3 regions of the Pseudomonas sp. MONT-RG-20F-20-E-7-02 genome follow, and region 1 is predicted to be linked to each of the others. Evidence: riboswitches for the same ligand, from Rfam matches in the RefSeq annotation. Region 1 holds a riboswitch; each other region holds the start of a gene.
What was found. A riboswitch is a leader RNA that binds a small molecule or an ion and turns the genes downstream of it on or off. The one in region 1 is predicted to bind cobalamin.

Region 1 (10,228 bases):
GACAGCACAATGCGGCCGCCTACCGGCGTGTACTTGGCGGCGTTGGCCAGCAAGTTATGCAGAATTTGCGCAAGGCGCCCGGGGTCACCACTGAGCATCAATTGGCCGTCAGGCAGGTGCGCATCGAACTGCTGCTTTTTCGCCCTCATCACCGGGCCGCACGCATCAATGGCGCTTCTGAGGATCTGCAACATGTCCACATCGCGTCGCTGGATACGCAGCTTGCCGGTGCTGACGCGGGACACGTCCAGCAAGTCGTCCACCAACTGCGAGATATGCTGCACCTGGCCTTCGATCAGCTCACGCATGCGCGGCAGCTGGTCACTCGGCAGGCGCACCATGCGCTCGGCGATCATGCTGATCGGCGTCAAGGGGTTGCGCAGCTCATGGGCCACCATCGCCAGGATGCTTTTCTGCTGATCCAGCGCGCGCTCGGCCGTCGCCTGCAGGTCTTGAGCGCTGAGTGCGGCGATCACCAACTGCGCATTTGCCTCGCGCAGCTCCTGGTACAAACGTTGCTCTTCCAGGCGCGGCGGGCTGGCGGCGTCCGATTGCGCGAGGAGGATCGCCAGCACCAATTGCTGGTTGGCCTCGATCACCTGCTCAACGTGCTGGGTATCCACCAGGCGGCTGCTGGCATCCGTCAGTTGCTGTTGCAGCGCGGCGAGCACGGCACGCGCCTCAACGGTTTTTTGCCCAAGCAGGAACAGTTCGTGAGCAGCAGTGGTCAGCTCACTTTCGTTGTTGCCGCCGGTTTCGCTCATGAGCAGGGCTCACACATGTTTGTCTCCCAGCGACACCTGCTTGGTCGGTCGCCCGCCCAGCAGCCCTTCCTGTTCCGGCAACATCTCGCGAATCTGCAGGCCGTTATCGTCGATGTGGTACTGGCGCAACTGATCGGAGTGGGCACTGGCACGCACCTTGACCACCGCCATGATGCGCAGCAAACGGCTCTCGACTTCGATGTACCGCTGCACGATGATCGCATCGGTCAAAAACGCCGTGCCGTAAGGGCTGAAACGCAAGTCGGTATAACGGTCTTCCAGCTCCGAGGTCATCAATACACTCACACCGGCAGACGTCAGCGCGGTGACCATGCGCGACAGCGATTCGCGAAAGTCCGCACGGAAGGTAGGCGCCAGCGCCAGTTCAAAGCCCGACAGCGAATCAATCACCACGCGAGTGGCATTCAAACGGCTGATCTCGCCGAGCAGCAACTGCACGATTTCGTCGATGGACAAGTCCGGCGCGCGGCTGTCCACCAGCCCAACCTGACCACTCTTGATCAAATCGGCCAGCTTGGGGTTTTGTGAATGGTTGGGCCGTTGCTCGAACACCGCAATCACCCCGGTTTCACCATTGCGTGCACCTTCCGCCAGGAAAGTCGCCGCCAGGATGCTCTTGCCCGACCCCGACGGCCCGGCCACCAGCAGCGAATAGCCGCGCGGCAGGCCGCCGCCGAGCATCTCATCGAGTGCCGGCACGCCCATTTTCAGGCGCGTGATCGGGAACGTCGACGGCGCTTCAATGGCGCGATTGAGCGCGGCCGGCGGGAACACCTTGATTCCCGAGGTGGCAATTCGGAAGGTGTGCAGCCCCGGCAACGTCGGCTGGCCGCGCATCTTCATGATTTCCATCTTGCGCACCATCGAGTTGCGCTCGACGCTTTGGCGCAGCCAGATCAGGCCATCGGCCACCGTGAAAATCGGGTTGGTGTCGGTTTCGGTGAAATATTCGCCGATCAGGAAGGTCGTCGCCTGCCAGGTGGTCATCAACATGCCCAACTGCTGGATGAACTGCGGCAGGTTGTTGTTGGGGTTGTGCTGGGTCTGGCTGGCCAGCACCACGGAGCGGAACGAGTCGACAAACACCAGCGACGGCGAATGTACCTCCACCTCGCTGACGATACGCCTTAACACTTCGTCCAAATCCCCGGCCAGGGTGTCGTCGGCCAGGTTGATATAGCGGATCGACTGGTTGATCGCATCGTTGTCGAAAAAATCGAATTGCTGCTGGTAACGCAGCATCTTCAGCGGCGGCTCACCGAGTACGGTAAAGAACAGCGCCGGGCGTTCTGGCGTGGCCAGGGCAAACATCATCTGGTGCGCCAGCGTGGTTTTGCCACAGCCTGGTGGGCCGGCGATGAGGTTGAACGAAAACTCCGGCAGGCCACCGCCCAGGACCTCGTCCAGTCCTGGCACACCGGTGGCCAGACGGTTGATAGTCACTTTGGTGCTCATGGCGAAATTTCCTGCGAAGAGGTGTCGCTCGAAGAAGGCTGCCACACGTCAACCAGCAGACGTGCGGTGAGTGAAGGCCCGATCAGCGTGGTCAGAAGCTCGTAGAGGGTAGTCAGCAACACCTCACCGAAAAACAGCGCATCGGTTTCGTTCTGCTCGACGAGTACGGATTTGAGGGCAAGCAAATCCATCGCGGCCGGCACACTGTCGAAGGTGGCGGCCAGGCGTGGATGGGTAGAGACGCACAGATGGAAGCTGCGGCGGTACAGCGCGGCAACGCCCTGCTGGCCAATGATGGGCGTAAGTGCTGCGCCCATATCCTGCAAAATCGAAACAATCGCCTCGGTAATGCTTGCAGTGTCAGCGTGCGGACCAACACGGTGCGCCAGAGAAGCTACGATCCGGCGGCTCTCTTCGCTAAGCGTGGGCATGTCTGACTAATATCTGATGGAAAGAGATTGATGGTACACCCTCTCTCGTGAGATAGAGCCCCCTGTGAAGCAACTGGCCAAATGCGCTCCCCCTGCCCGCCACGATCGACTACCATACCGCGCCGGTTCCCACACGGGACTAATAGGGAATTCGAAGCGCGGCCCATTGCGCCAATCGAAACTGCCCCCGCAACTGTAGGTGCTGAGCCTGCTCCACATCGCCACTGGGCATTGCCCGGGAAGGCCGGAGCGTGGCGACGACGCATCAGTCAGGAGACCTGCCGGCCAAGCAAAACCACTAACCGGCGGGGTGTCCGGGAAGGCCATCCGTGCCCTGCAAGACTGCAGCGTTCGTGGGTGTATTTCCGCGCCGTACCTCCCCTGTTTTCACGTACGGTTCACCTGGAGACTGCCCCATGCTGCCACGCGTTACCGCCCTGATCGCCAGCCTCGGCTTCTGTGCCCTGGCCCACGCCACGCCGACGCATTACCCGCTGACGGTGCAGAACTGCGGCACCACACAGACCTTTGAGCAGGCGCCCGCGCGCAGCGTGACTATTGGCCAGGCCGCCACCGAGATGCTTTACGCCTTGGGTGTGGGCAACACCGTGGTCGGCACCTCGCTGTGGTTCAACAGCGTGTTGCCGCCGTTCAAGGCGCAGAACGACCGCATCGAGCGCCTGGCCGACAACGAGCCGAGCTTTGAAGCCGTCATCGCCAAACGCCCGCAACTGGTGGCCGCCGAGCTGGAATGGGTGGTCGGCCCACAAGGCGTGGTCGGCACCCGCGAGCAGTTTCAAGAATTGAAGATTCCCACCTACGTGCTGCCCTCCGACTGTGAAGGCAAGGACAATCTGGTGGGCGCCGACGGCACGCGGCTGGAACCGTTTCACATCGAAACCATTTACAAGAGCATCAGCCAACTGGCCGAGATCTTCGACGTGCAAGCGCGCGGCCAACAATTGAACGACGAACTCAAGGCGCGCCTGGCCAAGTCTGTCGCCACCGCACAAGGCAAAGGCCTCAAGCAAGCCAGCGCATTGGTGTGGTTCTCCAGCGCCGAAATGGCCAGTGACCCCTACGTGGCCGGCCACAAGGGCATTCCCGAATTCATGCTCCAAACCCTGGGCCTGCACAACGTGGTGCAGTCCGATGAAGAGTGGCCCGCCGTCGGCTGGGAAACCATCGCCAAGGCCAACCCGACCTTCCTGGTGATCGCGCGCATGGACCGCCGCCGCTACCCGGCCGACGACCATGAAAAGAAACTCGCCTTCCTGCGCAGCGACCCGGTGACGCGCAACATGGACGCGGTGAAGAACAACCGCATCATCATTATTGACGCCCTGGCGCTGCAAGCCAGCCTGCGCATGTTCGATGGCCTGGAACAACTGGCCGGCGCCATCGACGGCTACGACCTGCGCAAATGACCCGCACCCTACTCGCCCTCGCGCTGCTGTTGCTCGCCGTGCTCGCCGGCGTGGCCATCGGCGAAACCGCCATCGAGCCACACGTGGTGTTGCAGGTGCTCGCCAACAAACTATGGGGCGCCGGTTACGTGCTGGACCCGATCGATGCAGGCGTGGTGTGGAACTACCGACTGACCCGCGCCCTGGTCGCCGCTGCGTGCGGTGCCGGGCTGGCGACCTGCGGGGTGATTTTGCAGTCGTTGTTGCGCAACCCGTTGGCCGACCCGTACCTGCTGGGCATCAGTGCCGGCGCCTCGACCGGCGCGGTGTTGGTGGCGTTGATCGGCGTGGGCGGCGGGCTGATTTCGCTGTCGGCCGGCGCGTTTGTCGGGGCCATGGCGGCCTTTGCGCTGGTGATTTTGCTGGCACGCGCCAGCGGTTCGTCCAGCGGCACCGGGCAGATCATCCTGGCGGGCATCGCCGGCTCGCAGTTGTTCAATGCGTTGACCGCGTTCCTGATCACCAAGTCGGCCAGTTCCGAACAGGCGCGCGGCATCCTGTTCTGGCTGCTGGGCAACCTCAGCGGCGTGCGCTGGCCGTCGGTGTGGCTGGCGGTGCCGGTGGCGGTCGCCGGGCTGGCGGTGTGTTTGTGGCACCGGCGTGCGCTGGATGCGTTTACCTTTGGCACCGACTCGGCGGCGTCGCTGGGCATCCCGGTGCGGCGTGTGCAGTTTGTATTGGTGGGCTGCGCGGCGCTGGTGACGGCGGTGATGGTGTCGATTGTCGGCTCTATCGGCTTTGTCGGGCTGGTGATTCCCCACGCCGTGCGCCTGCTGGTCGGCACCGCCCACTCGCGGTTGCTGCCGGCCAGTGCGTTGGGCGGCGCGCTGTTTTTGATTGCCGCCGATGTGCTGTCGCGCACCTTGATCAAAGGCCAAGTGATTCCGGTCGGTGTGGTCACGGCATTGGTGGGCGCGCCCGTGTTTGCGTTGATTTTGATTGGCCGGAGGAACGCGCGATGACGGTGCTGAGTTGCACGGGCCTGGGCTTCAAGGTGCGCGACGTCGAGCTGCTACGCGATATTCACCTTGAAGTGCAGTTGGGCGAAACCTTGGGCATCGTCGGCCCGAACGGCTCCGGCAAGTCCACCCTGCTCAAGCTGCTCGCGGGTTTGCGTGCGCCTGGCAGCGGCGAAGTGCGACTCGGCGGCCAGCGCCTGGGCGAACTGTCGCGCCGCACCATTGCGCAACAGCTGGCGGTGGTGGAGCAGCAAGCCGACACCGATGACGCGATCCGCGTATTCGACGCCGTGGCGCTGGGCCGTACGCCGTGGCTGTCGGCCTTGAGCCCGTGGTCCAGCGCAGATGACACCATCGTCAACCAGGCGCTGCACGATGTGGACGCCACCCACCTGGGCAAACGCGCCTGGCGCAGCCTCTCCGGCGGTGAGCGCCAACGCGTGCACATCGCCCGCGCCCTGGCGCAACGGCCGCAGATTTTGCTGCTGGATGAGCCGACCAATCACCTGGATATCCAGCACCAACTGGCGATCCTGAAGGGCGTACAGGCGTTGCCGGTGACCACCTTGATCGCCCTGCATGACCTTAACCAGGCGCTGACCTGTGACCGCCTGGCCGTGTTGGATCGCGGACGTTTGGTGGCGCTGGGCAAGCCGATGGACGTGTTGACGCCCAGACGCTTGCAGGAAACGTTCGGTGTGCAGGCGCATTACCTGACGGACCCGTTCGATGGTGCGCAGATCCTGCGGCTGCGCTCCAACTGACAACTTGAATGAGGCTGTTCCAACTGTGGGAGCTGGCTTGCCTGCGATGGCGGTGTGTCAGCTCAGGATAGGCCACTGATCCACCGCCATCGCAGGCAAGCCAGCTCCTACATTCGGACTGCGGCGCGCTATAGAGACCGGTGCATATGCGTGGTGCGCCACACCGGATCGGCTTCGATGTCGACAATCTCAAACCCCTGTCGAAGCCAGAAATCAATCGCCCCCGCCAGAAACGGATGGGTGTGCAGGTAAACCACCTCCACGCCATCCGCCCGTGCCTTGATCTCCAGCGCGCGGTACAACTCGCCCGCCAGGCCAAAGCGCCGAAAGGCCGGGCGTACAAACAGGCGGACCACCTCCACCGTTTTAAGCCCTCGGTAATCCAATTGCGGGAAACGACCGTCATAGGGCAAATAGCCGATGGCGGCCACGATCTGGCCTTCAGCGCGGGCGATCAAGCATTGCCCGTCACCCTCAAGGTAGGTGGCTGCAAACTGCGCCAGGTCGGCGGGCATGCCTGTGGCACTGAGCTTGGGAAACAACTCGGCACGCGCCTGCAGTAGGAAGGCCAACACGTCAGGGATGTCGGCGACGGTAACCGCCTGGAGGATGGGGCGTTGGCTCACAGGACCTTGATCCGGGTTATCCCCACCACCTCTGCCTGCTCCAAAATCTCAGCGGGTGTCGCATCCGCAGCAGGCAGGATCAACCCATTCTCCGCATCGCCGAAATGCAATTGCAGCAGGTGCATTGCCGCCTCATGCAACGGCAATTCAGACTGTTTGAGTTCAAAAACATGGGTGCGAGGCTCGTCGTTGAACAGGTAATTCAGCGTGTATTCGCGCATGGTGGCGTCCTTGTGATCAAAGGGAAGCAGCTGATTAACCTGACTGATCGATCAGTTTTTAAGTTCCCGTGCGGCGACGCCACGGTGACGATCGGCTGGGGTTGCCGACGCCTTGATGTGCGCCGTGATCCACGCTCGGCTATGGTTAAGCACCGCCTGCGCCATCGCCACCGGAAAATGAATAAACCCATGGGCGGAATCCGCTAGCAGGTAGGTTTCAACCTCAGCCACCCCGCCCCATCGCTCAGCGAGCTGCAGCGTGTCATCTTTCAGCGGGTCCAACTCGCCCACAAACATCAACGCCGGCGGCAACCCGCTGAAGTCGCCATACAACGGCGACAGCGGCGGCTGCCGCCGTTGTTCGTCACTCAGCCCTGGCGTCAGCATTTGCAACGCCGTGACCATTCCCGGGCCATCGAGCAGCAAGGTGTCCGGCCCGGCGGTGCGCACGCTCGGCGTGCCGGCCAAATCGTAAACGCCGTAATACAACACCGCGCCGCTCACCCGTTCAAGCAAATCCGGCCATTGTTTGAGCGCCAGCAAGGTCGCGGCCGCCAAGTGCCCGCCCGCCGATTCACCGACGATGAACACCGGCAAGCCGGCAAACTCATCGGCACTCAGCAACCAACGCGCCGCCGCCAGGCAGTCGTCCATCAGGCCTTCAATCGGGGTGTCGACCGCCAGCCGATAATCCACCGATACCACCGCCACCTCACAGGCGCGCACCATGCCCAGGTTGAGGTCATCATCCATCTGCGCATTGCCGATCACCCAGCCGCCGCCGTGGATATCCAACACCACGCCCTTGGGCTGGCCTTGCGGCCGCAGGATGCGCACGGGCACTGCGCCCACCTGCCGAGTCTCGGCCACAGGCGCTTTTTTGAGCGTTTGACTGACCCGCAGCAGCGCCTGGATCACACGCGGCGTGACGCGGTTGCGGACCTTAAAGCGCGGCAGCCACGCGAGCTTTTTGTTGAACGCGCGCATCTGCGCCAGCTCAGGCGCGCTGGCAGGCCAAGGGGTGTGGGCCATCAGCGGTTATTCCGTAAAATCGAAAAATTCAACGCCGCCGCGACACTCAGCCACGCCAGGTAAGGCAACAGGATAAGCCCGGTGATCAGGTCCAGCCGCAGTGTCATCACCACCAGCGCCGCCACCACCAGCCACAGCAGCACGATCACCACCATCCCGGCGAAAAGGCGATGCGCGCCGAAGAACACCGGTGTCCACAGCGTGTTCAAGGCAATCTGCGCCGCCCACAAGCCCAGGGCCAGTTGGCTGCCGGGGATCAGGGTCAAGCGATAGCCCGCCCAGGCGAGCAGCAGATAGATGACCGTCCAGGCCACCGGGAACAGCCAATTGGGCGGCGTGAAGCTGGGTTTGACCAGTGCTTCGTACCATTGGCCCGGTTTGAAAATAATCCCGGTACTGGCGGCCGCGCCGCAGGCGATGAGAAAAATAAGCACGATCATGAGCTGTCCACTGTCAGGTTTATTTCAAGATAGGACGCCTGTAGAACGGGTAAAAGTTCACAAATGATCAGGCGCCACGATCTTCAGCCACGGCCAGCGCGCTTGATAACTCCTGGCCTTGGCCGCAAACAGCTCGGGTTCAGGGTGATAAGGATTGATCCGCAGCAGGCCCTGCTCCACATCCGCCAACCCGTAAGGCGCGTACACCTCGCCCGTTGCAATCTCCAGCCCGATGCAGGTGCCCGCCACCAGGTAACGATCAACACCTTGTTTAGCGGTATGCAATTGTGGGTAAGGCCGGCCGAAGCGCTCGCCATACCAGAGGTGGACCCGCGCTTGATTCTTGACCTCGACGTTGACGCCCAAGTCTTGAAATAGCTGATCGGCCGCGCGGATGACTGCGTCCTCAGCCTCGTAGGACAGGTCTGTGTCGAAGTAAAAAACGTCGTAGTCCTTAACCCCCTGGGCGGCGGGAAGGTTCGACTGATGGTTCCACACCGCCTGGAACAGACAGCCCGCCGTGAGCATGCACTGCTCCACGCCGAGATCGGGCAAGCGCGCAGTGATTTCGGCATTAATGGGGTTGGCCATGGCCAGTTCGAGCAGGGTGTCGACGGTCAATGTCATGTTTAATCCTGGGTGATCGCGCCTGAGCGTGGTTAACGATAGGTTACCTGAACGCAGTGTAACCCGGCCGCTAGCGACCTTTGTGGCGAGCGGGCTTGCCCCGCGTTGGGCTGCGAAGCGGCCCCAAAACCAGCCACTGGGTTGTGCCTGGCACACCGCATTCCTCATGGATTGGGGCTGCTGCGCAGCCCAACGCGGGGCAAGCCCGCTCGCCACACAAAAAAAGCAGTTCACCACAAAAGGTCTACTCACCACAGAGGATGTGGCGGCCCACACGGCAGGTGAACGGACCGCAGCGCCTTGCTCCATTGCCTACGCTTACGTCAGAATCCGCCGGCTTGTGTGCTGAGGTGGCCGTCTCTAAGGTTGCTCGGTCGCTGAATCGTTCAGTGATCGGGTTTAGTAGCCCACGGTTTAACCTAACAAGTGCATAAGCTTCATCTGTCAGGCTTTCGGGTCTGTGCTTGATGGTGGCTGTGCGTAGGGCGCTCTCGGGCGCGCCGGTTTTGTTAGGTTCCCCCGGTCTACTAACCTGCGTACAGCTACCGCCTTTTCGTTTAGTAGCGATGAGGTTATAGCCCAAGCAAGGAACTTAACAATGGCTAACGTCAAACCAGATTCAACCACCCTCTTCACCGTCGTCCCCGACACCAGCACCGAAACCCTGATCACCAACAGCTACGAAACCTTCGCCTCAGTCAGCACGCTCCTGCTCGACCTGGCCGAAGACCTGCGCGGCAAACACCGCGACATTGCACTGGCGATCCACCAACTGAGCGAGCTGGGCGTGCTGCTCACGGCCAAACTCCTCGACCGTGAAGCGCCCTGCCCTGGCTGATGATTAGCCTTTGAGCTCACCCGCGCGATTGCTCGCCGCGTCGTCGTAAGCCACATACAGCGACTCGGCGATCTGGCTTTTGATGGCTTTGGTGGCTTCCAGGCCGAGCACGAAACCTTCGGCCTTGCCGCCAGCGCGGTTGAGTTCTTCATGGGTGGCGGCGCCGGTGATGGCGTCAAGCAGCTTGGCGGCGTGCGGGCCTACGCCTTTGGGCAGGGAGATTTGGTCGATGGACATGGCGATACCTTAGAAAAATAGAGGTCGGTAGCGCGTGAAACCACTGCCGGGGTTGGCATGGTAGACCGGTTAGCCAAGAAAGGGGCTGCTTTCGGCCAGATGCTTACAAATCGCCCTACTGCTCCACACTGCGCACCAACACCCCAAAAAGCTCCCCTCGCGGCATTTCGCTCAGCACAATCCCAGCATTCTCAAACCACTCCCGCCCCGCCTCCGGATGCGGCCCGCTCAGCACCACCACGCCTTTCTCATAGGTGTAGCGCGCGGCTGCCACATCCCCGTTTCGGTAGGTGGCGATGGCGGTATAAGGCGACGCCCCGTCAGCCTTGGGAAAGTAAGGGCCATCC
Region 2 (10,228 bases), on a different contig from region 1:
GAGTGTCACGGTTGCGGCGGAACAGCCAGGCGCTGATCAGGCCCAAGGCCAGCCAGAAGGCGACATTGGTCAATTGCGAGGCGATTTTGAATTGCGCTTCCAAGGCTTCCGGGGCCAGCATCGAATGCACTTCAGGCTGCGGCGCGCCAATCACATGGGGCACGGCCAGGATCGCCACGCCGAGGATTTTCAGCAGCCAGTTGCGACCGAACACCAACAGCGCAATACCGGCAGCCGTGGAACCTGCGGTGCCGATCCACCAGATCTGCCGCTGTGCCAGGTCGGCGGCAGCGGTGCCCGGCAATTCCGGTGGCAGGCCCAGGGTCGGTGCCAGCACAAACGTCGCGTAACCGGCCAGGCCCCACAGCAACCCTTGAGCCGTGCGGGTTGGCGCGCGCAAGGTGTAGAGGCCGGCCAGCATCAGGGCGAAACCGACCGCCACCACCAGGTTACCGCCGGTGGTGGACAGCACCCGCTGCCAGCCGTCTTCAGGTTCCCAGGCTTGGGCATCGTGGGTGTGGGCAGCGGCGCCATCAGCGTGTGCATGGGGCACGACTTCGGCGGCGGCGGGGGCATTCTCATAGGTTTCCGCCTGCAAAATCAGCGGGGCGACCCAGAAGCTTTGCAGCAGAGTCAGCAGCAGGGCGGCCAGCAAGCCGGTGAAACCTGCGGTTTGGGCGATACGCTTGATCATGTCGGCAGGTCTCAGTGGCACGGGAACGCGGCGCTGTGGCGGGTATCGTGGGCGGCGTTGTGCACTGCCTCGATGTGCGAGAAGCCGGCGAAATACACCAGGCACGCGCCGAGGATCGACGCGCCGATGGCGGCGGTCAGGCGTTGGCTCAAGGTGGCGGTGCTGCTGGTGGCGTGCGAGGTGCTGCTGATGATCGACATGGCGCGTCCCTTCAGGGTGTCAGGGTGAAACGAGCGCATGAAAACCCCGCGAGCCAGGCACGCAGAGTCTGAACAGCGCCCGCCCACCGCGGGTTTGTTATGTGATTTTTCGGGCCGGTCTCCGGGCTTGCGAGGGACGCTGGGTCTTGAAAACATCGCCTTCCCATGCCGTAAAAGGCACAGTGGATCTGACGTTTCACTCGCTTACCGTTGCGGGGGCAGCACCGGACTCGTCACGCAGGCATGACTCACCGGTTTCCCGTTTCACCCTGTGAAGGGCACCCGAAACAAGATGTGTAGGAGAGCATGGGCGGGGGATAGGCGTCAAATAGAGGTTTGCGGCTCTCGACATTCGGGAGCCGCTGTCGGCCAACGGGGTGAATCGATCAGTCTGGGTAACGGGATTGGGGAGAGCTGTGCATGCGTGTGTACTCAACGTTGCGCAGATCGAAGCGCTGATCTTGTGTGCCTGCGAACCCCAAAAAGCCTACGCCGATATCCAACCGGTCCAGCAACTCTGTGCGCTTGAGCAGTTCCTGAGCGACCCCCCGCGCCTGCGGACTAAATTTTTGGGCGCTTGGCAGTTCACCGGCGGCTTCTCGCAACTCGGTGAAGTTCACATATGTGTCGCCGCCGCCGTACTCATTGAAATTTTTGCCAACCAGGGTGATCAGTGCTTGATCGCTCAGGTATTGGAAGTTACCTGTTTCAGTTGCGAGATCGTCTCGACTGACTTTACCGTCCTTACCGCTGGTGAAGTCCAACTGCTGGAACAGGTCTTTACGCTTCAATACTTCCTGGGCGATCTCGATCTGCGTTTGTGTGGGGGGCACCCCGTTCAGCGGTAGTCCATCTGCCACTCGCTGGAGGGACGCTTTGGTAATAGTCTCGCCGAAGCGCGGGTCGATCATGGCATCAAAATAGGTTTGCAGCGCTTGCGCCAGTTCCCGTGGCTGGAGTTGGCTAATAGGCTCTCTCCAAATTGCAGTTGTTGGCGCTGCTTGTTGGGTGAGGGGAGAGACGGGCAAATGTGAATTGACAGAGGGGGAGATTGAGAGCGACATGATTATTTCCATTTTAGGGTGAGTGTCGCTTCTATGTGCCCATTGCATTGATTGCGTTCCGGGTGCATTCCGTTGAAAAGATTTGGAAGTATTTCAACCCGCTTGGCGGCGAGCGTCCCGGTCCGTGTATCAATCAACATTGACCCGTTTCCCTGCACTGCGTAGCCTTGCACCTTCGAGGTTCTTCGGCCCACGCCGAAGCTAAGAAGGGAACGCGGTCCAAGCCGCGGCTGCCCCCGCAACTGTGAAGGGTTCAACTGACTGCCACGCCACTGCCAATACGGCGGGAAGGCGCAGCCAGCGCCGGTCGCAAGACCCGCAAGCCCCAAGCCAGGAGACCTGCCTCGCAACCGATTTTCCAATTCAACCGGGCGGGGTGATCCGGTGACGAAATCCGCTTCTGCGCGCCGCCGCAGGGCCCCTCGTCCCGTATGCCCGCCCCAAAGGGCATCCGATGAAAACACTGGCCAAACTCCCCGTCACCATCGTTACCGGCTTTCTCGGCTCGGGCAAAACCACCTTGCTGCGCCATATGCTCGACAACGCCCAGGGCCGTCGCATCGCCGTGATCGTCAACGAATTCGGCGAGCTGGGCATCGACGGTGAAATCCTCAAGCAGTGCTCCATCGGTTGCACCGAAGAAGAAGCCAACGGCCGCGTCTACGAACTGGCCAACGGCTGCCTGTGCTGCACCGTGCAGGAAGAGTTCTTCCCGGTCATGCGCGAACTGGTTGCCCGTCGCGGTGACCTCGACCATATCCTCATCGAAACCTCCGGCCTGGCCCTGCCTAAACCGCTGGTTCAAGCCTTCCAGTGGCCGGAAATCCGCAGCGCCTGCACCGTGGACGCGGTCATCACCGTGGTCGACAGCCCGGCTGTGGCCGCCGGCACCTTCGCCGCCTTCCCGGACCAGGTCGACGCCCAGCGCAAACTCGACCCGAACCTGGACCACGAGTCGCCGCTGCACGAGCTGTTCGCCGACCAACTGGCCAGCGCCGACCTGGTGATCCTCAACAAATCCGACCTGATCAGCCCTGAAGACCTGGCCCGCGTGCGCCTGGAAGTCGCCCAAGAACTGCCGCCAGCGGTGAAGATCATCGAAGCCAGCAGCGGCCGCCTGCCACTGGACGTGCTGATCGGCCTGGGCGCCGGCTCCGAAGAGCACATCGACGGCCGCCACAGCCATCACGATCATCACCATGACGGTGACGACGATGATCACGATCACGATGCCTTCGACTCCATCTCCATCGACCTGCCTCAAGCTGACGAAGCCCTGCTGCTCGACGCCCTGACTCAACTGGTGGTGCAGCACGGCATCCTGCGCGTCAAAGGTTTCGCCGCGATCCCGAACAAGCCGATGCGCCTGTTGATCCAGGGCGTGGGCACGCGGTTCGACAAACACTTCGACCGTGCCTGGGGCGCCGACGAAGCGCGCATCACGCGCCTGGTGCTGATCGGCCAGGAGCTGGATGCGGTGGGCCTCGAAGCGCAACTGCGCGCCGCCCTCAGCGTTTAACCCATGCACCTGCTCAGGACCCAGCCCGGTGGTTTTGTCTCCGACGACAATATTGCCGACTTAGGCCAAACCCCCGCTGAACTGGTGATCCTGTGCAGCGGCGACTCCAGCCTGGCGCTGCTCGCCGAGGCGGCCCAACAGCTGCCCGACGATTACCCAAGTTTTCGCCTGGCCAACCCGATGCAGGTGCAAAACCATGCCTCGGTCGACCTGTACGTCGATGAGGTATTGCGCCACGCCAGGGTCATCCTGATTTCGCTGCACGGCGGCATCGGTTATTGGCGCTACGGCATCGAGCGCCTGGTGGAGTTGGCCGAGCGCGGCGTGCAACTGATCCTGGTGCCCGGCGATGACCGCCCGGACCCGGAACTCAGCCGTCTGAGTACCGTGGGCGAGGAGGCGCGCGACCGCCTCTGGCACTTCCTGCGCCAAGGCGGCCTGGGCAACGCACTGGATTTTTATCGCTGCCTGGCCAGCACCTGCTTGGGCCGCGATTACGCCTGGGCCGAGCCGCAAACCCTGCCGCGCACCGCGATTTACCACCCGCACAACGCCAACGCTCGACTGAACGATTGGCAGGCGGACTGGAATGCCGACTGGCCCGTGGCAGCGGTGCTGTTCTACCGCTCGCACTTGCAGGCGGCCAATACCGGTTTTATCGACGTGTTCTGCCAGCGCTTGCAGGCAGCGGGCCTTAACCCGTTGCCGATGGCGGTGGCCAGTTTGAAAGAGCCCGGCTGCCTCGCGGTGGTCGAGGACCTGTTGGATGACGTGCAGGCGGCGGTGATCCTGAACACCACCGGCTTTGCCCAATCCAGCCCCGAAGCGCCGCATTTGCGCCCGTTTCGCCGCAATATCCCGGTGATCCAGGCGATTTGCGCCCAGGACAACCAGCCCGGCTGGGAAGCCAGCGAACAAGGCCTCGGCCCGCGCGACTTGGCAATGCACATTGCCTTGCCGGAGCTGGATGGGCGCATTATCAGCCGCCCGATCAGCTTCAAGGACCTGGCCTGGCGCAGTGAACGCAGCCAATCCGACGTGGTGTGCTACCGCGCCGCGCCCGAACGCATGGATTTCGTTGCCGAGCTGGCGCGGCGCTGGGTCGAACTGGCGCGGGTGCCGAATGCGCAAAAACGCATCGCACTGATCCTCGCCAACTACCCGACCCGCGACGGCCGTATCGGCAACGGCGTGGGCCTGGACACGCCGGCGGCGGCGCTGAATATCCTGCGCGCGCTGCACGCTGAAGGTTACCCGGTGCCCACGGAGTTGCCCGACAGCGGCACCGCCCTGATCCATGAACTGCTCGGCGGCGTGACCAACGACCTCGACAGCCTTGACCTGCGCCCCTGCCATCAAAGCCTTGGCATGGACGACTACGAGGCGATGTTCCAGCGCCTGCCCGAAGCCAATCGCCAAGCCGTGTTGGCGCGCTGGGGCAGCCCGCACAACGACCCGATGTGCCGCGACGGCCGCATGATGATCGCCGGCCTGCGCCTGGGCCTGACCTTCGTCGGCATCCAGCCGGCACGCGGTTATCAGGTCGACCACAGTGCGGTGTACCACGACCCGGACCTGGTGCCGCCCCACGGCTACCTGGCGTTTTACTTCTGGCTGCGCCACACCTATGGCGCCCACGGTGTGATCCACGTGGGCAAACACGGCAACCTTGAATGGCTGCCGGGCAAAGGCGTGGGCCTGTCGGAAAACTGCTGGCCCGATGCACTGCTGGGGCCGCTGCCGAATATCTACCCGTTTATCGTCAACGACCCGGGCGAGGGCGCCCAGGCCAAACGCCGCACCCAGGCGGTGATCATCGACCACTTGATGCCGCCGCTGACCCGCGCCGAAACCTACGGCCCGCTGCGTAACCTGGAGCTGTTGGCGGACGAGTATTACGAGGCGCAACTGCTCGACCCGCGCCGCGCCCTTGAACTGCAAAAAGACATTCTCAAGCTAGTGCGCGAAACCCGTATCGACCAGGAGCTTGAACTCGACAACGACGCCGACGCGGCCGTGTGGTTGCCGCGCCTGGACACTTACCTGTGCGATTTGAAGGAGTCGCAGATCCGCGACGGCCTGCATATCTTTGGCGAGTCGCCCGAAGGCCGTTTGCGCATCGACACCTTGCTGGCCTTGCTGCGCATCCCGCGCGGCGATGGCCGTGGCCCGCAATCGAGCTTGCTGCGGGTGTTGGCCAAGGCCTTCGAGCTGGGCTTCGACCCACTCGATTGCGCCCTGGCCGAACCCTGGACCGGGCGCCGCCCGCAGGTGTTGCAGAACATCGATGCGCAGCTCTGGCGCACGGCGGGCGATACCCGCGAGCGCCTGGAGTTGTATGCCGCGCGCTTGATCGAGCAGGCGTTGGAAGGGCCGATTGAACAGCTGGAAGAGCCGGGCTGGCACGACGTGAAGTCGGTGATCGAGAGCCTGCGCATTGTCGTTGCGCCGCGCCTGGACGCCTGCGGGCCGGCGGAAATGCGCGGGTTGCTGGATGCCTTGAGCGGTCGCTTCGTACCGGCTGGCCCCAGCGGTGCGCCGAGCCGTGGGCGTCTGGATGTGCTGCCCACCGGGCGCAATTTCTTCAGCGTGGATGTGCGCAATTTGCCCACCACCACGGCCTGGCGTATCGGCTTTCAATCCGCCAGCCTGATTCTTGAGCGGCACTTGCAGGATCATGGCGACCACCTGCGCCAGCTCGGCCTGTCGGTGTGGGGCACCGCGACCATGCGCACCGGCGGCGACGATATCGCCCAGGCCATGGCGCTGATGGGCGTGCGCCCGGTGTGGGCCACGGGCAGCCAGCGGGTGGATGACTTCGAGATCCTGCCGATCAGCTTGCTGGACCGGCCGCGCGTTGACGTGACGCTGCGGGTGTCCGGATTTTTCCGTGATGCCTTCGCCAACCTGATCCGCCTGTTCGACGCGGCGGTGCAGGCGGTGGCGGCCCTGGATGAACCGGATGACATGAACCCGCTGGCCGCCAAGGTGCGCAGCGAGCGCGAAGCCCTGCGCCTGTCGGGCCTGGACGAAGACGCCGCCGCCAAACAGGCCGGCTGGCGTATTTTCGGCGCCAAACCGGGGGCGTATGGCGCGGGCGTGCAGGGCGCAATCGACGGGCGCCTGTGGCAGAGTCGCGAGGATTTGGCCGAGGTCTACCTGAACTGGGGCGGCTACGCCTATGGCGGCTCGGATGAAGGCACTGCCGCCCGTGACCAGTTTGCCCAGCGCTTGAGCCAGGTGCAGGCCGTGTTGCAGAACCAGGACAACCGCGAGCACGACCTGCTCGACTCCAACGACTACTATCAATTCCAGGGCGGCATGCTCGCCGCCGTGGAAACCCTGAGTGGCGACAAGGCCGCCAGCTACCATGGCGACCATAGCCAGCCCGACCTGCCGAAGATCCGCACCTTGAAGGAAGAGCTGAACCGGGTGATCCGTTCCCGCGCCGCCAACCCCAAGTGGATCGACGGCGTGAAGCGTCACGGCTATAAAGGTGCGTTCGAGATGGCGGCGACCGTGGACAACCTGTTCGCCTTCGACGCCACCACCGCGCTGATCGACGATCACCAATACGCCTTGCTCGCCGACGCTTACCTGCTCGACCCCGACACCCGCGCCTTTGTGCAGCAGCACAACCCCGCGGCGCTGCGCGACATGACCGAGCGCATGCTCGAAGCTCAGCAACGCGGCCTGTGGCAGGAGCCGGGCGCGTATCGCGAGGCATTGGAAAACCTGTTAATGGACATAGAAGAAGACAGCTGACCGATCGTTCCCACGCTCTGCGTGGGAATGCAGCCCGTGACGCTCTGCGTCACAAGAGCGGACGCAGAGCGTCCAGTAAGGCGTTCCCACGCGGGAGCGTGGGAACGATCCATTTAGAGTTGAATATGACCGACATTCCACATTTCCCGCTGTCCGCCGTGGTCGGCGCCGACGAGTTAAAACTCGCGCTATGCCTGACCGCCATCGACCCCAAAATCGGCGGCGTGCTGATCGAAGGCCCGCGCGGCATGGCCAAGTCCACCCTGGCGCGAGGCCTGGCGGATCTGCTCGCCAGCGGTCAGTTCGTCACCCTGCCGCTGGGCGCCACCGAAGAACGCCTGGTCGGCACCCTGGACCTGGACGCCGCACTGGGCGAAGGCCGTGCGCAATTCTCGCCCGGCGTATTGGCCAAGGCCGATGGCGGCGTGCTGTACGTCGATGAAGTCAATTTGCTGCCCGATCACCTGGTGGACCTGCTGCTGGACGTGGCCGCCAGCGGCACCAACCTGATCGAGCGCGATGGCATTTCCCATCGTCACTCGGCGCGCTTCGTGCTGATCGGCACCATGAACCCGGAGGAGGGCGAGTTACGCCCGCAACTGCTCGACCGCTTCGGTTTTAACGTGGCGTTGAGTGGGCACACCCTGCCTGCCGAGCGTGGGCAAATCATCCGTCGGCGCCTGGATTTTGACACTGACCCGGCCGCGTTTTGCACCCAATGGGCCGAGCAACAAGCCGCCCTGCGCGAGCGCTGCACCCAGGCGCGGGCGCGGCTTGAGAGCATTGAGCTGGATGACCAGGCCTTGGCGCAGATCACCGAGCGCTGTTTCGCCGCTGGCGTCGACGGCTTGCGCGCCGACCTCGTGTGGTTGCGTGGCGCACGCGCCCATGCGGCCTGGCGCGGTGCTGCCGCCATCGCCGAAGAAGACATCGAAGCGGTGGCCGAATTTGCCTTGCGCCACCGCCGCCAAGCGCAAAACCCGCCGTCGAGTCCGCCCAAACAAGGCCAGGCGCCCCAGCCTTCAGACACGTCACCCGGTCAGGGCCAGTGGGGCGACATGCCGGCGCCGGCCTTGCCCACGGGCGCACGCCGCGAAGTACCCACCTGGCCAAAAAAGCCCTAGGCATTCGCCCTCGACCTGACGCGGGGGCGGATGCCCGGCCCAAGCTGGGGCGACTGGACAACGGCAGGCACGGCAAGGCGCGCAGCGCCAAACACGGTGCGATCAACTGGCCGGGCACCTTGCTTGGCGGTCGGCCGCGCAGCCGCGCGGATTTGCTCTACCACCTGCGCAGTCGCGCGGCCCATGAGCTGTGGCTGGTGATTGTGGATGCCTCGGCGTCCACCCGGCGCCATGGCGCGTTGACTGACGCCAAAGGCTTGCTCGCCCAGTTGTTCGACGATGCTTACCGGCAACGCGCGCGCATGGCGTTACTCACCGCCAGCGGGCAAGCGCCCACCTGGCAGGTGCAGGGTTTGAAGGCCGCCCAAGGTCTGACCGGTTGGCTGTCCCGGCTCGGTGCGGGCGGCGGCACGCCGTTGCTGGCGGCCTTGTCCGAGGCCGGGCAGTGGCTGCAAGCGCGACGCCAGCGTTATCCCGCCGAGCAACAGCGTCTGCTGGTAATTACCGATGGGCGCCTCAAGAATATCGCCGGTTTACCGCTGCTCGATTGCCCCGGGCTGCTGGTGGATATCGAACGCGGGCCGATCAAACTCGGGCGTGCCACCCAGCTGGCGCGTGAGCTGAACCTGGACTATCGGCATATCGACAGCGTGTCGTCGTAAAAAAACTGAACGTTGCCTGATTCCCGCTTGTCCCCGCTTCCCATGTCACCCCCCGCCTGCCAAATCCCTTAATTTTCCAAGCCTGTCGGAAGCCTCTCCAGGCTTGCGGCTGCGCCTGCTTTTTTGCGGCGCCCAGCACACCCGATCCAAAACGGCAGCTGAAAACGGATTTTCTCCTCCACCGTGACTTATCAGGCAGGTTACCCCCATGCAGTTCAGCGAATTATTGGCAGCGATTTCCACTCACGCGATCCGTCTGCAACTGGAAGAAGGCGACCTGATCATCCTCGGCGACGATGAAGCGCTTGATGACGCGCTGTGGGATCAACTGATCGCGCACAAGCCGCGCTTGCTTGAATGGGTGGCCGCCCAGGGCGGCGACTGGCTGAGCCCGGCGTATCGCATCACCCCGGACATGCTGGCGCTGGTCAACCTCGACCAGCCGGCCATCGACCGCATCGTCGCCGCCATCCCCGGCGGTGCGGCGAATGTGCAGGACATCTACCCGCTGGCGTCGCTGCAGGAAGGCATGCTCTACCACCATCTTTCGGCGGAGCAGGGCGACCCTTACGTGCTGCACGCGCAGTTTGTGTTCGACAGCCGCACCCGCTTCGAGGCCTTCGCGCAAGCGCTGCAATGGGTGATTGATCGCCACGATATCCTGCGCACGTCCATGGCTTGGGAACGCCTCGACGAGCCGCTGCAGGTGGTGTGGCGCAAGGCAACCCTGGCCTGCGACGAGGCGCACTTCAACGGCGGCGACGTGCTCGCCCAGCTGCTGGCGCGCTACGACGCGCGCACTTACCGCATGGACCTGGGCCAGGCGCCGCTGCTGCGTCTGGTGTTTGCCGACGACCCGGTTAACAGACGCGTGGTGGCGATGCTGCTGTTTCACCACACCATCCTCGACCACACCGCCCTCGATGTGGTGCGCCACGAAATCCAGCTGTACCTGGCCGGCGAGCAGGCCCAGGCCACTGAGCCGGTCGCGTTTCGCAGCTACATCGCCCAGGTGCGCCATGGCGTCAGTGAGCAGGCGCACGAGGCGTTCTTCCGCGAGATGCTGGCGGATATCGATGAGCCGACCTTGCCGTTCGGTTTGCAGGATGTGCAAGGCGATGGGCAGGGCATTGATGAGGCGCGCGTCGCCGTCGACAGCCGCTTGAGCCGTCGTCTGCGCAGCCTGGCACGCCCCCTCGG
Region 3 (10,228 bases), 310 kb from region 1:
ATCTCGAAAGCGCCGACGCCACGCCGTTGCGCGCAGCCTCCGAGCGCTACGGCGCCGACGCGTTGCTCGCCGTACACGCGCGTCAGGAAGGGAATCAATGGCAGGCCAAATGGCGCCTCTGGCTGGGCGACAAAAGTGAGCAGGGCACTGCCCAAGGTGCCGACACCGCCGCCGTGGCCGATGCCGTGTTGCTGGCCGTCAGCCAAAAGCTGGCGCCACGCTTCGCCGTCAAGCCGGGCGTGAGCAGCGAGCAATTGCTTGAAGTGCAGGGCATGACCCTGGAGCGCTATGCCGCGCTGGGTCATTTGCTCGAACCGTTTGGTGGCCAGCCGCAGCTTGTGGATGGCAACCGCATTGTGTATCGCGTCAACGGCAGTGCCGATCAGTTGCGTACCCAGTTGAGCCTGGCCAAGTTGCAGGAAGTGCCGGCAGGTGAAGCACCTGTCCAGCAGCCAGTGGTGGACGGTACGCAGCCGGCCGCCGCACCTGAGCCGCAGGCGCAACTGCGTTTTCGTTGGTAAAAGTTCTTCCTATATAGATAGAAGCAAATAATGGAGTGGTTTATGGCGGATACGCGTCGTTGGGTGTGGCTTGGCGGGATTGTCCTGCTGTGCGTTTTTGTGTTCTTGCTGCATTCGATCCTCACGCCGTTCCTGGTTGCGTTACTGCTGGCCTATCTGTTTGATCCCGTGGTGGATCGCCTGGAGAAAGCCGGCCTGTCGCGCACCCTGGGCGTGGTGGCGGTGTTTGCGCTGTTCACGTTGATCATCACCGCGCTGGTGCTGGTGTTGGTGCCGATGCTCGCCAAGCAGTTGGTTCGCTTGTATGAGCTGGCGCCGCAGATGCTTGACTGGTTGCAGCACACGGCAATGCCGTGGGCCCAGGCCAAGTTGGGGCTGGCGGACGGTTTCTGGAAGTTCGACAAGGTCAAGGCGGCCATCAGTGAACATATGGGGCAGACCACCGATATCGTCGGTGTTGTGCTCAGCCAGGCCACGGCCTCCAGCCTGGCGCTGATCGGCTGGTTGACCAATCTGGTGCTGATCCCGGTAGTGGCGTTCTACCTGCTGCGTGACTGGGACATCATGATGGCCAAAATCCGTAGCCTGCTGCCGCGCAACAGTGAAGAGCGCATCGTTTCCCTGGCGGAAGAGTGCCACGAGGTGCTCGGCGCGTTTGTTCGCGGTCAGCTGCTGGTGATGTTGGCGCTGGGTATCATCTACGCGGCCGGCCTGATGGCGATCGGCCTGGAACTGGGCCTGTTGATCGGTTTGATCGCAGGTCTGGCCGCAATCGTGCCGTACATGGGCTTCGTGATCGGGATTGGTGCCGCACTGGTCGCCGGGCTGTTTCAGTTCGGTGGCGACCTGTACCCGATGCTGGGGATTGTTGCGGTGTTTATGGTCGGCCAGGCCCTGGAAGGCATGGTGCTGACGCCGTTGCTGGTGGGGGACCGGATTGGTCTGCACCCGGTCGCGGTAATCTTCGCGATCCTGGCAGGCGGCGAGCTGTTTGGTTTTACGGGCATCCTGCTGGCCCTGCCGGTCGCGGCGGTGATCATGGTGCTGGTGCGCCATGTGCACGATCTGTACAAGGATTCCGATGTGTATACCGGGGTTGAAGACCCCGACCTGTAACCGCTTCGTCACAAACCCGGCCCTGGCCGGGTTTGTTGTTTCTGGGGGAGTGGTGTCAAACAATTTGCGCAAATCGACCCGAGTTAACGCAAACCTTTGATTTTGCTTGTGGTCTGCTGCATTGTGCGCCCGGCGTCACGGGTATAAACTTTGCAAACTTTACACAGAGGCCACTAACGGTTCGTTTGGAGCCGTTCAGTCAGCATGAAACCGATTCAGCTGCCCTTGGGTGTGCGTCTGCGTGACGACGCCACCTTTATCAATTACTACCCAGGCGCCAATGCCGCTGCACTCGGCTATGTCGAGCGGCTCTGCGAAGCCGACGCCGGGTGGACTGAAAGCCTGATCTATCTGTGGGGCAAGCACGGCGTGGGGCGCACCCACCTGTTACAGGCCGCGTGCCTGCGCTTCGAACAGATGGGTGAACCGGCGGTTTACCTGCCGCTGGCTGAATTGATGGACCGTGGCATCGGCATCTTCGACCACCTTGAGCAATACGAGCTGGTCTGCCTGGACGATCTGCAGGCAATTGCCGGCAAGGCTGATTGGGAAGAAGCGCTGTTTCACCTGTTCAACCGTCTGCGCGACAGCGGCCGACGCTTGCTGATAGCCGCGTCTACCTCGCCGCGTGAGTTGCCGGTGAAGCTGGCCGACCTCAAGTCGCGCCTGACCCTGGCGCTGATCTTCCAGATGCGCCCATTGTCCGATGAAGACAAACTGCGCGCCCTGCAACTGCGTGCATCCCGTCGCGGCCTGCACCTCACCGATGAAGTCGGGCACTTTATTCTCACCCGTGGCACCCGCAGCATGAGCGCGTTGTTCGACTTGCTCGAACAGCTCGATCAGGCCTCGTTGCAGGCTCAGCGCAAGCTGACCATCCCGTTTCTCAAGGAAACCCTCGGCTGGTAGCCAGGCCTTGTATTGCGTGGCTTTCGGCAAATTTCAGGCGCCAGAAAACCTGCGTTTGGGCCGGTTTGGCCACGCAAAAGACAGGTATTGGGTGTTAAGGGCTTAGATGTCATCGTTCAAACAAGAAGTCACATAGATCACGATTGAATTTGCAAATCGATGTGATAGTGGGCATAGTCTCGACTTCTTTACATATCAGCCACGGTCGTGCCCATGCTAAATCGCTTCGCACCCCTCGTGCCTCTCGCACTCGTTACCCTGTTGTTTGGTTGCGCCACCCACACTCAAAACGTGGCTGAGCAGCAAAAACCGGCACAACAGTCCCAGGCAAAATTCGTTGCATCACAGTCTTCCACTGTTTATGAGGAAGAGGTGGCAACCGAGAAGGAACTGGCCGCCTTCGCCGGCAGCAAGCCTTACCAGCTTCCAGTTCTGGCCGACAGCATCCTTGAACGCGGCATGTCCCTGATCGGTACGCGTTACCGTTTCGGCGGCACTTCTGAGGCCGGTTTCGACTGCAGCGGCTTCATCGGCTACCTGTTTCGCGAAGAAGCCGGCATGAATTTGCCTCGCTCGACCCGCGAAATGATCAACGTGGATGCACCGTTGGTCGCACGCAACAACCTCAAGCCCGGTGATCTGCTTTTCTTTAGTACGGCTGGCCGTGGTCGCGTAAGCCACGCAGGTATCTACTTGGGCGATAACCAGTTTATCCACTCCAGCAGCCGCCGCAGTGGTGGTGTTCGAGTCGACAACCTGGGCGACAGCTACTGGAGCAAAACCTTCATCGAAGCCAAGCGCGCACTCGCCATGGCCCCGACTACGGTTACCGCCAGTAAGTAAAGTTAAAGTGATACTTGAAGTTTGACGTGTAAGCGCTAGAATCCCTGGACATTGTTGTAATCCGTTCGCGCGAGCTTTGCTTGCGCGTTCTGGTTTTCAGCGTTCGGCAGCGAAAGCCGCATCCAGACCAGGATTGTTCTGCCCATGTCGACCTCAGCCCGCCTCATTCTGCTTGTTTGTGCCGCGCTCCTCAGCGCCTGCGCAAGCCGTCCACCGCCGCCTGCGCCCGTCGCCGTCAAGCCTAAGCCGGTGTTCAATTATTCCACCCAAAGCTTCTCGCCTGCGGCAGAAGACGTGCTATTCCGTGCGCTGGGCTTGGTCGGCACGCCTTATCGCTGGGGCGGCAACACGCCGGACTCGGGCTTTGACTGCAGTGGCTTGATTGGTTTTGTCTACCGTGACGCGGCGGGCATCTCTTTGCCGCGCACCACCCGTGAACTGATCGTGATGCGTGCCCAGGACGTCAGCGAAGCGAACCTGCAGACCGGTGACTTGCTGTTCTTCGCTACCGGCGGCGGTTCACAGGTCAGCCACGCGGGGATCTATGTCGGCGAAGGCCGCTTTGTGCATGCGCCGCAAACCGGCGGCACCGTGAAGCTGGATACGCTGTCCAAGGCCTATTGGCAGAATGCCTATTTGAGCGCCAAGCGCGTGCTGCCAGCGAATCTGGCGCGCAACCCTTAAGGCTCAGCAGAAATAAGAATGTGGGAGCTGGGCCTTTGTGGGAGCCGGGCTTGCCCGCGATGCAGGCACCTCAGTCTTCAAATTGGACCTAGGTGATGCAATCGCAGGCAAGCCAGCTCCCACAAAAGCCAGCTCCCACATTGGTTTGTGGTGTATTCGAGATCGGCTATTTGGCGGCCGACACCCGCCACACCTTATTCCCCACATCATCGGCCACCAGCAAATCCCCCTGCTGATCAATCACCACGCCCACTGGCCGGCCCATGGCTTTCTCGTCTTTGTCGAGGAACCCGGTCAGCACATCCACCGGCTGGCCTTTAGGCTGGCCACCCTCGAACGGCACGAAGATCACCTTGTAGCCACTGTGCGGCTTGCGGTTCCACGAACCGTGCTGACCGATAAATGCGCCATTGCTGAACTGCGCCGGGAGTTTGCTGCCTTCGGCAAAGGTCAGGCCCAGTGATGCTGTGTGCGGCCCCACCGCGTAGTCCGGCGCAATCGCCTTGGCGACCAGGTCCGGGTTTTGCGGAGAAACGCGTACATCCACGTGCTGCCCGTAGTAACTGAACGGCCAGCCATAGAAGGCCCCATCCTTGACCGAGGTAATGTAGTCCGGCACCAGGTCGCTGCCGATCTCGTCGCGTTCATTCACCGCCGTCCACAGCTTGCCACTCTGCGGTTCCCAGGCCATGCCGTTCGGGTTGCGCAGGCCTGAGGCAAAAATGCGGTGCTTGCCGGTAGTGCGGTCGACTTCCCAGATCGCCGCGCGACCTTCTTCCGCCGCCAGGCCGTTCTCGCCGACGTTGCTGTTGGAGCCGACGCTCACATACAACTTGCTGCCGTCCTTGCTGGCCACCACGTTTTTGGTCCAGTGGTGGTTGATGCTACCGCCCGGCAAGTCGACCACCGTGGTGCCGGCTGCCTTGATCGCGGTTTCGCCCGGCTGATAGGGGAAGCGCAACAGCTTGTCCGAGTCGGCCACATACAGGTCGTTACCGACCAGCGTCATGCCGAACGGAGAGTTGAGGTTCTCCAGGAACACGGTACGGGTTTCGGCTACACCATCGTGATCGGCATCACGCAGCAGGGTGATACGGTTCGGGCTCGGCACAGCGGCGCCGGCGCGGCCCATGACTTTCTCCATGACCCAGCCACGAACGCCCTTGGCATCATCCGGCTTGGGCGGCGCGTTGGTTTCCGCCACCAGCACATCACCGTTGGGCAATACATACAGCCAGCGCGGGTGGTCCAGGCCTTCAGCAAACGCCGCGACCTGAGTGCCGGAGGCCGCTGTCGGCTTCGCGCCGTCGGGCCAGCCAATTGCCGGGGCGATGTTCACCGTGGGGATCAGGGTTTTATTCGGCTCCGGCAGCTTGGGCGAAGGCCCGGTGCCGTCGGAGACCTGCAAGGTAGAGCTTTCGCCGCAGGCGGCGAGGGTGCCGGCGAGCATGATCAGTAAGGCGAGTCTGGTTTTGTGCATGGTTTTCTCCTTAATACCTGTAAGGGTAGAGAAGCGCGGCAGTCGGATGGTTCAAGTGCAAGGCCAGCTTTAATTGACGCTCCACCCCCAACCCACTAACCTTCGCGGCTTGTTCCAGGTGCTCTGTGGCCGTGTGCCGACAGAGTGAAACAGGGAAGCCGGTGAGCGAGCGCACTTGTACACAGTGCTGCCGCGATTCCGGCGCTGCCCCCGCAACGGTAAATGAGTCAAGACGGTGCCTTTTGCCACTGTATCCACGCGATATGGGAAGGCGCGCCGTTGGCCTGTTTTCTATCAAGAGAACGCCACTCATGAGTCCGGAGACCGGCCTGGATCATCCAACAGCATCACGGTGGGCGATGCTTGGCTGTCTGTTTTTTCTTTTTCCTGCCCGCCGTTTTTGTCCAGCCCCAACGGAGAGCTGCCATGACTGATTCCCCCGACCGCGACGAACGCCACCTGGCGCGCATGCTGCGCAAAAAAGCCGTGATCGACGAGCGCATCGCCAACTCCCCGAACGAATGCGGCTTGCTGCTGGTATTGACCGGCAACGGCAAAGGCAAAAGCAGCTCGGCGTTTGGCATGCTTGCTCGCGCCATGGGCCACGGCATGCAATGCGGCGTGGTGCAGTTCATCAAGGGGCGTAACAGCACCGGCGAGGAGTTGTTCTTCCGCCGCTTTCCCGAGCAAGTGCGCTTCCATGTGATGGGCGAAGGCTTTACCTGGGAAACCCAGGACCGCCAGCGCGACATCGCCGCCGCCGAAGCCGCCTGGGCGGTGTCCCGCGCAATGCTGCAAGACCCCTCCATTGGCCTGGTGGTCCTGGATGAGCTGAACATCGCCCTCAAGCACGGTTACCTCGACCTCGACCAAGTACTCAGCGACCTGCAAGCCCGTCCGCCGATGCAGCACGTGGTGGTCACCGGCCGTGGCGCCAAGCCCGAGCTGATCGAAATGGGCGACACCGTCACCGAAATGGGCATGCTCAAGCACGCATTCCAGGCCGGTATCAAGGCACAGAAGGGCGTCGAACTTTGAATCAGCCCCGTCATTGCCCGGCCGTACTGATCGCCGCTCCGGCGTCCGGCCAGGGCAAAACCACCGTCACCGCCGCGTTGGCGCGTTTGCACCGCAACCTGGGGCGCAAGGTGCGCGTGTTCAAATGCGGGCCGGACTTTCTCGACCCGATGATTCACGAACGCGCCAGCGGTGCGCCGGTGTATCAGTTGGACATGTGGATGGTCGGCGAGCAGGAGAGTCGGCGTTTGCTCTGGGAAGCGGCGGGCGAGGCCGACCTGATCCTGATCGAGGGCGTGATGGGCCTGTTCGACGGCACGCCCTCCAGCGCCGACCTGGCGCGGCACTTCGGCGTGCCGGTACTCGGCGTCATCGATGGCACCGCCATGGCCCAGACCTTTGGTGCACTGGCGTTGGGCCTGGCGCGCTACCAGCCGGACCTGCCGTTCGCCGGCGTGCTGGCCAACCGTGTCGGCACCCTGCGCCATGCGCAACTGCTGGAAGGCAGCCTCACCGAAGGCCTGCGCTGGTATGGCGCGCTGTCGCGTGAAACCGGAATCGAGCTGCCCAGCCGCCATCTGGGCCTGGTGCAAGCCAGCGAACTGAATGACCTCGACGTGCGCCTGGATGCCGCCGCCCAAGCCTTGGGCAGCAGTTGCGAAGTCGCCTTGCCGCCGCCGGTAACCTTCGCCGCGCCTGAGGTAATCGAAGCCGAGCCGCTGTTGGCAGGCGTGCGCATCGCCGTGGCCCGCGACGAAGCCTTCGCCTTCACCTATGGCGCCAGCCTCGACCTGCTGCGCGCGATGGGCGCCGAGTTGCACTTCTTCTCGCCGATCCATGATCACGAATTGCCTGACGCCGACAGCCTCTATTTGCCCGGTGGTTACCCGGAACTGCATCACCAGGCGCTGTCGGAAAATACCCCGATGCTCAACGCTATCCGCGCGCACCACGCCGCCGGTAAACCGCTGCTCGCCGAATGTGGCGGCATGCTCTACCTGCTGGACTCGCTCACCGATGTTGACGGCACCCGCGCCGAGCTGGTTGGCCTGCTGCAGGGCGATGCGGTGATGCAAAAGAAACTCGCGGCGCTGGCCCTGCAAAGCGTAGAGTTGCCGGAAGGCGTGCTGCGCGGGCATACCTATCACCATTCCCTGACCAGCACCGAGTGGCAGCCGATTGCCCGTGGCCTGAGCCCGAATGGCGGGCGCGGTGCCGAGGCGGTTTACCGGCAGGGGCGGATGACGGCCTCCTACGTGCACTTTTACTTCCCCTCCAACCCGGCGGCGGTGGCTGCATTGTTTGCGCCTAGCCTTGAGAGTGCTATCGCAGGCAAGCCAGCTCCCACATCGACAGCGTTCGCAAATCAAAATGTGGGAGCGGCGGTGCGACGATTCGACTTGCCCGCCAACAAGCCATGACAGACAACGCCTTCCCCCAAGCCGACCGCCAGGCCGTCTACCGCGCCATCGCCGAACGCCGCGACATGCGCCACTTCACCGGCGGCAGCGTCGCCCCCGAACTGCTGCAACGCCTGCTCCAGGCCGCGCACCAGGCGCCCAGCGTCGGCTTGATGCAGCCCTGGCGATTCATCCGCATCAGCGACCGTGCCCTGCGCGGCCAAATCCAGCAATTGGTGGAAGAAGAGCGCGTACGCACCGCCGAAGCCCTGGGGGAGCGCTCCGATGAGTTCATGAAGCTCAAGGTCGAAGGCATCCACGACTGCGCCGAGGTGCTGGTCGCCGCGCTGATGGATGATCGCGAGCGCCATATTTTTGGCCGCCGCACCTTGCCGGAAATGGACATGGCGTCGCTGTCCTGTGCGATTCAGAATCTGTGGCTGGCCGCCCGCGTCGAGGGCGTTGGGATGGGCTGGGTTTCGCTGTTCGAACCGCAAGCCCTGGCCGACCTGCTGGGCTTGCCGCCCGGCGCAAAACCCCTGGCGGTGTTATGCCTCGGGCCGGTGGCGGAGTTCTACTCGGCACCGATGTTGCAACTCGAAGGCTGGACCGAACCACGGCCGCTGAGTGACATGTTGTATGAGAATGTGTGGGGAGTGAGTCAATGAGTGTGGCCTTGCTGTGTGTCGCTGCGGTGGCGCTGGATGCGCTGCTGGGCGAGCCCAGGCGCTGGCATCCGCTGGTGGCGTTCGGCAATTTTGCCGGGCGCATCGAGCAACGCTTCAACACGGGCGGGCGCGGTTGGCGCAGCCACGGCGTGACCGCGTGGTTTATCGCGGTGGTGCCGCTGACCCTGCTGGCGACTGCACTGTCATGGGCGCCGTATATCGGCTGGGTCCTGGAGATTCTGGCGCTGTACCTGGCGTTGGGCATGCGCAGTCTCGGCGAGCATGTGATTCCGGTGGCCCAGGCCCTGCGTGGCGATGATCTGGATGAGGCACGCAAGCGCGTGAGTTATCTGGTCAGCCGCCAGACCAGCGAGCTGGACCGCACCGAAGTCGCGCGCGCGGCGACCGAGTCGGTATTGGAGAACGGCAGCGACGCCGTATTTGCCGCCATTTTCTGGTTTGTCGTCGCCGGTGTGCCGGGCGTGGTGCTTTACCGCCTGAGCAACACCCTCGACGCCATGTGGGGCTATCGCAACGAGCGCTTCGAGCGCTTTGGCTGGGCGGCGGCAAAAATCGACGATGTACTCAACTACATTCCTGCACGCCTGGTGGCATTGACCTACGCCGTGCTCGGCAAAACTCGCCTGGCGCTTAAATGCTGGCGCACCCAGGGCCCGACATGGGACAGCCCCAACGCCGGGCCGGTCATGGCGGCGGGTGCGGGCGCATTGGGCGTTGAACTGGGCGGCGCGGCGATCTATCACGGTGAGCTGCATCAGCGTCCGCAACTGGGCGAAGGCCCGGCGGCAGACGCCGACGCCATCGACCGTGGCTGGCAACTGGTGCAGCGCGGCGTATGGTTATGGCTGTTGATCCTCTGCGCGGGGGCGCAATTTTATGCTTGAGCACGGTGGCCGGCTGCGTAAGGCCGTGATTCAGTACGGGATTGCCGAGGCGGACTGGCTTGATTTGTCCAGTGGCCTCGCGCCCTGGCCGTGGCCGATCCCCGAGATCCCGCTGCGGGCCTGGGCGCGGTTGCCTGAAACCGATGACGGCCTGGAAAAGGCCGCCAGCGAGTACTACGGCGCCGCCCACGTATTGCCGGTGGCGGGTTCCCAGGCGGCAATTCAATTGCTGCCGCGCCTGCGCCGCTCCGGCAAGGTCGGCGTGTTGTCGCCGTGTTATGCCGAACACGCCGAAGCCTGGCGCCGCGCCGGTTACGTGGTGCGCGAAGTGCAGGAGCAGGAAGTCGACTTCTTTCTCGACGGCCTCGACGTGCTGGTGGTGGTCAATCCGAACAACCCCACCGGCCTCAGCCTGAGCCCGCAACGCCTGCTGGACTGGCACGCGCGGCTGGCCCAGCGCGGCGGCTGGCTGGTGGTGGACGAAGCGTTTATGGACGTGACGCCGCAATTGAGCCTGGCCAGCCAGGCCCATCAAGTCGGCCTGATTGTGTTGCGCTCGTTCGGCAAATTCTTTGGCCTGGCCGGCGTGCGCCTGGGCTTTGTGCTGGCGGAACGCAAGCTGCTCAAGTTGCTCGCCGAACAGCTCGGCCCTTGGGCCGTCAGTGGGCCGACGCGGGTGCTTGGC

Region 2: linked by a shared signal. The riboswitch ahead of L8I05_RS08825 (CbtB-domain containing protein) and the one ahead of L8I05_RS02975 (ABC transporter substrate-binding protein) in region 1 are both predicted to bind cobalamin.
Region 3: linked by a shared signal. The riboswitch ahead of cobO (cob(I)yrinic acid a,c-diamide adenosyltransferase) and the one ahead of L8I05_RS02975 (ABC transporter substrate-binding protein) in region 1 are both predicted to bind cobalamin.

The regions. Positions count from the first base shown of each region.
Region 1 covers NZ_JAKNQN010000001.1:654,983-665,210, reverse strand. The annotation lists gene L8I05_RS02990 (HAMP domain-containing sensor histidine kinase) at 1-764, opposite strand, end outside; gene L8I05_RS02985 (ATPase domain-containing protein) at 774-2,240, opposite strand; gene L8I05_RS02980 (hypothetical protein) at 2,237-2,671, opposite strand; cobalamin riboswitch at 2,778-2,972, shown strand; gene L8I05_RS02975 (ABC transporter substrate-binding protein) at 3,088-4,098, shown strand; gene L8I05_RS02970 (iron ABC transporter permease) at 4,095-5,099, shown strand; gene L8I05_RS02965 (ABC transporter ATP-binding protein) at 5,096-5,860, shown strand; gene L8I05_RS02960 (GNAT family N-acetyltransferase) at 5,989-6,486, opposite strand; gene L8I05_RS02955 (hypothetical protein) at 6,483-6,707, opposite strand; gene L8I05_RS02950 (alpha/beta hydrolase) at 6,759-7,739, opposite strand; gene L8I05_RS02945 (TspO/MBR family protein) at 7,739-8,179, opposite strand; gene L8I05_RS02940 (nucleotidyltransferase family protein) at 8,237-8,806, opposite strand; gene L8I05_RS02935 (DUF6124 family protein) at 9,405-9,644, shown strand; gene L8I05_RS02930 (hypothetical protein) at 9,648-9,881, opposite strand; gene L8I05_RS02925 (BPL-N domain-containing protein) at 9,997-10,228, opposite strand, start outside.
Region 2 covers NZ_JAKNQN010000002.1:833,728-843,955, reverse strand. The annotation lists gene L8I05_RS08830 (CbtA family protein) at 1-694, opposite strand, end outside; gene L8I05_RS08825 (CbtB-domain containing protein) at 706-894, opposite strand; cobalamin riboswitch at 989-1,195, opposite strand; gene L8I05_RS08820 (hypothetical protein) at 1,281-1,958, opposite strand; cobalamin riboswitch at 2,120-2,320, shown strand; gene cobW (cobalamin biosynthesis protein CobW) at 2,413-3,477, shown strand; gene cobN (cobaltochelatase subunit CobN) at 3,481-7,242, shown strand; gene L8I05_RS08805 (AAA family ATPase) at 7,368-8,366, shown strand; gene L8I05_RS08800 (VWA domain-containing protein) at 8,420-9,028, shown strand; gene L8I05_RS08795 (non-ribosomal peptide synthetase) at 9,237-10,228, shown strand, end outside.
Region 3 covers NZ_JAKNQN010000001.1:340,212-350,439, forward strand. The annotation lists gene L8I05_RS01530 (DUF2066 domain-containing protein) at 1-521, shown strand, start outside; gene L8I05_RS01535 (AI-2E family transporter) at 564-1,637, shown strand; gene hda (DnaA regulatory inactivator Hda) at 1,842-2,546, shown strand; gene L8I05_RS01545 (NlpC/P60 family protein) at 2,760-3,389, shown strand; gene L8I05_RS01550 (C40 family peptidase) at 3,534-4,073, shown strand; gene L8I05_RS01555 (sorbosone dehydrogenase family protein) at 4,240-5,553, opposite strand; cobalamin riboswitch at 5,653-5,901, shown strand; gene cobO (cob(I)yrinic acid a,c-diamide adenosyltransferase) at 5,980-6,591, shown strand; gene L8I05_RS01565 (cobyrinate a,c-diamide synthase) at 6,588-7,991, shown strand; gene bluB (5,6-dimethylbenzimidazole synthase) at 7,988-8,638, shown strand; gene cbiB (adenosylcobinamide-phosphate synthase CbiB) at 8,635-9,543, shown strand; gene cobD (threonine-phosphate decarboxylase CobD) at 9,536-10,228, shown strand, end outside.